2 regions of the Streptomyces sp. MI02-7b genome follow, and region 1 is predicted to be linked to the other one. Evidence: riboswitches for the same ligand, from Rfam matches in the RefSeq annotation. Region 1 holds a riboswitch; the other holds the start of a gene.
What was found. A riboswitch is a leader RNA that binds a small molecule or an ion and turns the genes downstream of it on or off. The one in region 1 is predicted to bind thiamine pyrophosphate.
Positions count from the first base shown of each region.

Region 2: it holds a riboswitch for thiamine pyrophosphate, as region 1 does, so the genes downstream of both, thiC (phosphomethylpyrimidine synthase ThiC) here and PV364_RS11285 (thiamine ABC transporter substrate-binding protein) in region 1, are expected to answer to the same signal.

Region 1 is NZ_JARAWX010000006.1:28,215-31,850, reverse strand. It holds gene PV364_RS11295 (GNAT family N-acetyltransferase) at 1-470, shown strand, start outside; gene rlmN (23S rRNA (adenine(2503)-C(2))-methyltransferase RlmN) at 684-1,790, shown strand; TPP riboswitch at 1,864-1,968, shown strand; gene PV364_RS11285 (thiamine ABC transporter substrate-binding protein) at 1,960-3,039, shown strand; gene PV364_RS11280 (iron ABC transporter permease) at 3,099-3,636, shown strand, end outside.
Region 2 is NZ_JARAWX010000020.1:129,472-133,107, reverse strand. It holds gene thiC (phosphomethylpyrimidine synthase ThiC) at 39-1,805, opposite strand; TPP riboswitch at 1,797-1,924, opposite strand; gene PV364_RS29230 (YibE/F family protein) at 1,987-3,345, shown strand; gene PV364_RS29225 (hypothetical protein) at 3,375-3,575, shown strand.

The DNA.
Region 1 (3,636 bases):
CCGACGGGCTGCGGGTCGAGCCGTGGTCGGAGCAGAACGACGAGGAGTTCCGGATGATCCGGAACGAGGCGTTCAAGGACCACTGGGGTACCGTCCCGGTGCCCGCGGACACCTGGAAAAACAAGATCACCAACCACAGCTTCCGGCCCGAGGTCAGCTTCCTGCTCCGGGACGTGGCGAACGGAGCCCCGGCGGGCATGCTGGTGACCATGTCGTGGGACGCCGACACGGCGGCCACCGGCGTGCGCGAGGCCTACTTCATGCTCATCGGGACGCTCCGGGAGTACCGCAGACGCGGCGTCGCCGGCGGGCTGATCGGTCACGCGCTGCGCCGCGCCGCCGACCAGGGCTACGGGAAGGCGAGCCTGAGCGTGGACTCGGCGAATCCCAGCGGGGCGTTCGGGATCTACGAGAAGGCCGGGTTCGAGCCCAAGGACCGGTACGTACGGTGGGCGCTCGACGTCCGGTGACCGGCAAGGCGCGGTGTCGCCGGGATCGTCGCCCGTCGGCCTCCGGCGACACGTCTTCCGGCACGCCGCACGCCGCACGCAGTCACCAGGTGAAGGCCGGACTCGACGTCCGGACGAGGCGCCGCCCCGGCGGAGGAGGGACGCCCGAGGGTGACGGGGGCCTCACCAGGCCGAACCGGGCGGCCCCAAACGATCTGCGACACTGGACGCACCATGCCTGCACCCGGAGAACTCACCTTCGTCGCGCCGCGCGCCGCCAAGAAGCCGCCGCGGCACCTTGCCGACCTCACGCCCGACGAGCGGCGGGAGGTGGTCGCGGAGCTGGGGGAGAAGCCGTTCCGGGCCAAGCAGCTGTCGCAGCACTACTTCGCGCGGTACACGGACGATCCGGCCGCGTGGACGGACATTCCGGCGGCGGCGCGCGGGAAGCTGGCGGAAGGGCTGCTGCCGGACCTGATGTCGGTCGTGCGGCACAGCAGCACGGACAACGACACGACGCGCAAGACGCTGTGGCGGCTGTTCGACGGGACGCTGGTCGAGTCGGTGCTGATGCGCTACCCGGACCGCGTGACGATGTGCATCAGCTCCCAGGCCGGTTGCGGCATGAACTGCCCGTTCTGCGCGACCGGGCAGGCCGGGCTGGACCGGAACCTGTCCACCGGCGAGATCGTGCACCAGATCGTGGCGGGCATGCGCGCGCTGCGCGACGGGGAGATCCCGGGCGGGCCGGCGCGGCTGTCGAACATCGTCTTCATGGGCATGGGCGAGCCGCTGGCGAACTACAAGCGGGTGGTGGGTGCCATCCGCCGGCTGACCGACCCCGAGCCGGACGGGCTGGGGCTGTCGCAGCGCGGCATCACCGTCTCCACGGTCGGCCTGGTGCCAGCGATGCTCCGGTTCGCGGACGAGGGCTTCAAGTGCCGTCTCGCGGTGTCGCTGCACGCGCCCGACGACGAGCTCCGCGACACTCTGGTGCCGGTGAACACGCGCTGGAAGGTGCGTGAGGTGCTGGACGCCGCGTGGCACTACGCGGACGTGTCCGGGCGCCGAGTCTCCATCGAGTACGCGCTGATCCGGGACATCAACGACCAGGCCTGGCGCGCCGATCTGCTGGGCCGGCTGCTCAAGGGCAAGCGCGTGCACGTCAACCTGATCCCGCTCAACCCGACGCCGGGCTCGAAGTGGACGGCGTCGCGGCCCGAGGACGAGCGGGCTTTCGTCGCGGCGCTGGAGGCGCACGGCGTGCCGGTGACCGTGCGGGACACCCGGGGTCAGGAGATCGACGGGGCCTGCGGGCAGCTGGCGGCTTCCGAGCGCTGAGAGGCGCTTGCTAGGGTGGCGGTCGATTGCGGCGGTTTGCCGTGAACGGCCGTGAACGGTCGGTCGACAAGAGAACATCCGACAGGGGAGCGCACACAGCGCTGAGAGTGCGGCACGGCCGCAGACCCTCGAACCTGATCCGGGTCATACCGGCGTAGGGAGTCACTTGATGAGCACCATCCGTCGGCGTGCCGCCGGCACCGCCCTCGTCGTCGCGCTGGGCGCGGCGTCCCTCGCGGCCTGCGGCGGAGGCGACGATGACGCCTCCCGCGGCGGTTCCAAGACCGTCACTCTGGTCAGCCACGACTCCTTCGCCGCCTCGAAGGCCGTGCTGAAGGCCTTCACCCAGCAGACCGGTTACACGGTGAAGGTCCTGCGCGGCGGCGACGCGGGCGCGGCGGTCAACCAGGCCGTCCTCTCCAAGGGCAACCCGCAGGGCGACGTCTTCTTCGGCGTCGACAACACCCTGCTCTCCCGCGCCCTGGACAACGGCCTGTTCACGCCGTATGAGGCGAAGGACCTGGACAAGGTCCCCGCCGCCCTCCAGCTCGACGCCGCCGAGCACCGGGTCACGCCCGTCGACTTCGGCGACGTGTGCGTCAACTACGACCGCGCCTGGTTCGCCGCGCACAAGGTGCCCGTCCCGCAGACCTTCGACGACCTGGTCAAGCCGGCGTACAAGGACCTGCTGGTCACGGAGAACGCCGCGACCTCCTCCCCGGGGCTGGCCTTCCTGCTGGCGACCACCGCGAAGTACGGCGACGGGGGCTGGCAGGACTACTGGACCAAGCTGAAGGCCAACGGCGTCCAGGTCGTCGACGGCTGGGAGCAGGCCTACTACGACGACTTCTCGGGCGCCGGCGGCGGCAAGGGCGACAAGCCGCTGGTCGTGTCGTACGCGTCCAGCCCGCCCGCCGAGGTGCTCGCGCTCAAGGAGCAGCCCAAGGAGAGCCCGACCGGCGTGGCGACGGCCACCTGCTTCCGGCAGATCGAGTTCGCCGGGCTGCTGGACGGCGCGAAGAACACCGAGGGCGGCAAGGCGCTCGTCGACTTCCTGCTGAGCCGCACCTTCCAGGAGGACATGCCGCTCAGCATGTTCGTCAACCCCGTCCGGGACGATGCGAAGCTGCCCGAGGTCTTCACCAAGTACGCGCCGGTGATCAGCGGTTCCGCCACCGTCGAGCCGAAGAAGATCGCGGCGAACCGTGAGCAGTGGGTCAAGACGTGGTCCTCGCTCGTGCTGAAGTGACCGGAACGAGCCAGAGGCGTACGGCCGCCCTGCGGCCGTACGCCGTGCGGCTCGGCCTGATGGCGCTGCCGGCCGCCTTCTTCGCGGTGTTCTTCGGCTATCCGGTCGCCGCCATCGTCACCCGCGGGCTCCGCGAGGGCGGCCGGTGGCGGCTCGGCCGGTTCGCCGACGTGCTGGGCGACCCCGACATCCTGCACGTGCTGTGGTTCACCTGTTGGCAGGCCGCGGCCTCGACCGCGCTCACCCTGGCGATCGCCCTGCCCGGCGCCTATGTGTTCGCGCGCTTCGACTTCCCAGGGCGGCAACTGCTGCGCGCGGTGGTGACCGTGCCCTTCGTACTGCCGACGGTGGTCGTCGGCTCGGCGTTCCTGGCGCTGCTGGGCCGGGGCGGGCTGCTGGACGAGCTGTGGGGGGTGCGCCTGGACACCACGGTGTGGGCGATCCTGCTGGCGCACGTCTTCTTCAACTACGCCGTGGTCGTACGGACCGTGGGCGGCCTGTGGTCGCAGCTCGACCCGCGGCAGGAGGAGGCCGCGCGGGTGCTGGGCGCCGGGCGGTCGGCGGCGTGGCGGCGCGTGACGCTGCCCGCGCTCGCGC
Region 2 (3,636 bases), on a different contig from region 1:
TGGTCGCCTGGCGGGCCCCCTCCGCTGATGCGGCCGGGTCAGCCGGCCGACCCGCCGCCCCTCTCCGCGATCGGCAGGTACACCCGGTTGCCCGCCGCCGCGAACTCCCTGGACTTCCCCGCCATACCGGCCTCGATCTCCTCGGCCGTGCCGCCGTGCTGCCTCCGGATGTCCTGGGAGATCTTCATCGAGCAGAACTTCGGGCCGCACATGGAGCAGAAGTGCGCCGTCTTCGCCGGCTCTGCCGGCAGCGTCTCGTCGTGGAAGGCCCGTGCCGTGTCCGGGTCGAGGGCCAGGTTGAACTGGTCCTCCCAGCGGAACTCGAAGCGGGCGTCGGACAGCGCGTCGTCCCAGTCCTGCGCGCCGGGGTGGCCCTTGGCGAGGTCGGCGGCGTGGGCGGCGATCTTGTAGGTGATCACGCCGGTCTTGACGTCGTCGCGGTCAGGCAGGCCGAGGTGCTCCTTGGGGGTGACGTAGCAGAGCATGGCCGTGCCCCACCAGGCGATCATCGCGGCGCCGATACCGGAGGTGATGTGGTCGTAGGCGGGCGCGATGTCGGTGGTCAGCGGACCGAGGGTGTAGAACGGCGCCTCCTCGCAGATCTCCTGCTGCAGTCTCACGTTGTCGGCGATCTTGTGCATCGGGACGTGCCCAGGCCCCTCGATCATGGTCTGCACGCCGTGCCGCTTCGCGACGGTGTTGAGTTCGCCGAGCGTGCGCAGTTCGGCGAACTGGGCCTCGTCGTTGGCGTCGGCGATGGAGCCGGGCCGCAGGCCGTCGCCCAGGGAGTACGTGACGTCGTAGGCGGCGAGGATCTCGCAGAGCTCCTCGAAGTTCTCGTAGAGGAAGCTCTCCTTGTGGTGCGCCAGGCACCACGCCGCCATGATCGAGCCGCCGCGGGAGACGATGCCGGTCTTGCGGCGGGCGGTCAGCGGGACGTACCGCAGCAGGACGCCCGCGTGGACGGTCATGTAGTCGACGCCCTGTTCGGCCTGCTCGACGACCGTGTCCTTGTAGATCTCCCAGGTCAGCTCCTCGGCCCTGCCGTCGACCTTCTCCAGGGCCTGGTAGAGGGGGACGGTGCCGATGGGGACGGGGGAGTTGCGCAGCACCCATTCGCGGGTGGTGTGGATGTTGCGGCCGGTGGACAGGTCCATCACCGTGTCGGCGCCCCAGCGGGTGGCCCAGGTCATCTTCTCCACCTCCTCCTCGATGGAGGAGGTGACGGCGGAGTTGCCGATGTTGGCGTTGACCTTCACCAGGAACCGCTTGCCGATGATCATCGGCTCGGTCTCCGGGTGGTTGACGTTCGCCGGCAGCACCGCCCGGCCCGCCGCGATCTCCTCGCGGACGACCTCGGGGGCGACGTCCTCGCGGATCGCGACGAACTCCATCTCCGGGGTGATCTCGCCGCGCCGGGCGTACGCGAGCTGGGTGACCGCCCGCCCCTCCCGTCCGCGCCGGGGCAGGCGCGGGCGGCCGGGGAAGACGGCGTCCAGATTGCGCAGCCCGCCGCGGGGTGCGGTGTGCTTGATGCCGTCGTCCTCGGGGCGGACGGGACGGCCGGGGTACGCGTCGGTGTCGCCGCGGGCGACGATCCAGTTCTCGCGCAGCGGCTCCAGGCCGCGGCGCACATCGGTGGTGACGGTGGGGTCGGTGTACGGACCGGAGGTGTCGTACAGCGTCACGTCGCGGCCATTGGTGAGGTGCACCCGGCGGACGGGGACCTCGATGTCCGGGCGCGACCCGGTCACATAGCCCTTGTGCCAGCCGATTTCGCGCGCGTTCGCATCGCGCATGGTCATGAGACCCACTCCCTACGCCGGCATTACCCGGTAACAGGTTCAGCGGTCGGCGCAGCTGGTGGCCCTCGGCCGTTCAGCGCCCTCTCAGCCCGGTGCTCCGAGCTCCCGCGGTGTGCAAAGGTGCGACCACGCTAGCGGGTCTTCTCCGGCGCACACCAGTGGGCCTTGGGATGATCGGCGCGTGGACTCCCCTCATGCGCAACCCCAGCCCCCCGAGCACGGCAACGGGCACGGTCGTGACCACGGGCACGGGCACGGTCACGGGCACAGCCATGGCCACGGGCCCGTGCCGCCGGTCTCCCGGCACCTGCGGAAGGTCATCGCCGCGGTGCTGATCCCGTTCGTCGCCGCGGTGGTGGTCGGCCTGGTGGTGCTCTGGCCCAACGGGGTGCCGGCCCACAAGCGCACGGGCGTCGGGTTCGACCAGCAGACCCAGTCGGGCCGCGTGGTGCGGGTCGAGAACGTCAAGTGCGCGGACGTCAACGCGGTGCCGAACAGCCCGGGCGGGCCCGGCGCGACGCCGTCCGGCGGCCCCTCGCCCGCCCCGTCGGCGGCCCCGTCGATCTGCGAGCGGGCGACCATCAAGGTCACCTCCGGCAAGGACACCGGCCGTACCTTCACCGAGATCGTGCAGCCGAGCCAGACCCGGCACTACACGCAGGGGCAGAAGGTCCTGCTGACCTACGCGCCCGCCGCGCCCAAGGAGTTGCAGTACTCGGTCGCCGACGTGGACCGGTCGCTGCCGCTGTGGCTGCTGGCCGGGCTCTTCGCGGCGGCGGTGGTCCTGGTCGGACGGCTGCGCGGGATCCTGGCGCTGGTGGCGCTGATCATCAGCTTCGCGGTGCTGACGCTGTTCATCCTCCCGGCGATCCTGCACGGCAGCGATCCGCTGCTGGTCGCGGTCATCGGCGGCAGCGCCATCATGCTGATCGCGCTCTACATGTGCCACGGTCTCAACGCCCGTACCTCGGTGGCCGTGCTCGGCACGCTCTGCTCGCTGCTGCTGATCGCGCTGCTGGGATCGGTGTTCATCGACTGGGCGGTGCTGAGCGGCAACACCTCGGACGAGACCGGGCTGATCCACGACCTCTACCCGGGCATCGAGATCCACGGCCTGCTGCTGGCGGGCATCGTCATCGGCTCGCTCGGTGTCCTGGACGACGTGACGGTCACCCAGACCTCGGCCGTGTGGGAGCTGCGGGAGGCCGATCCGGGCGCCGGCCCGCGGAAGCTGTACCGGGCGGCGATGCGCATCGGGCGCGACCACATCGCCTCGGTGGTCAACACCCTGGTGCTGGCGTACGCGGGCGCCGCGCTCCCCCTGCTGCTGCTCTTCTCCGTCGCGCAGCGCGGCGTGCTGGCGGTGGCCGGCAGCGAGCTGGTCGCCGAGGAGATCGTCCGGACCCTGGTCGGCAGCATCGGGCTGGTGGTGGCCGTGCCCCTGACGACCGCGCTGGCCGCGCTGGTGGTGTCGGCGGACCGCCCGGGGAGGGACACTGTCCCCACGGGCGGCGGGCGCCGCCGGCGGCGGGCGCGCTGAGCTGCGCGAGTACGGGGGGGGTGGGCGAGGTGATCGGGCTTCAGGGGAGGGTGACCGGCACGGTCGGCCCGGAGCTGGTCGGCGAGGTGATCGTGCAGGTCCGCGGGGGTGCGGAGGCCTTCCTGGCGTACCCGGCGACCGCGGGGGAGCGCATCGCGAAGGGCACGGTCGTGGTGGTCGTCGAGTACCTGCCGCCGCGGACCGTGTACGTCGCGCCGGCGTACGGCTGACGGGGCGTCCGAAGGGGCAGTCGACGGGGCGGCTGACGGGGACGGAGCCGTTCGTATCAAG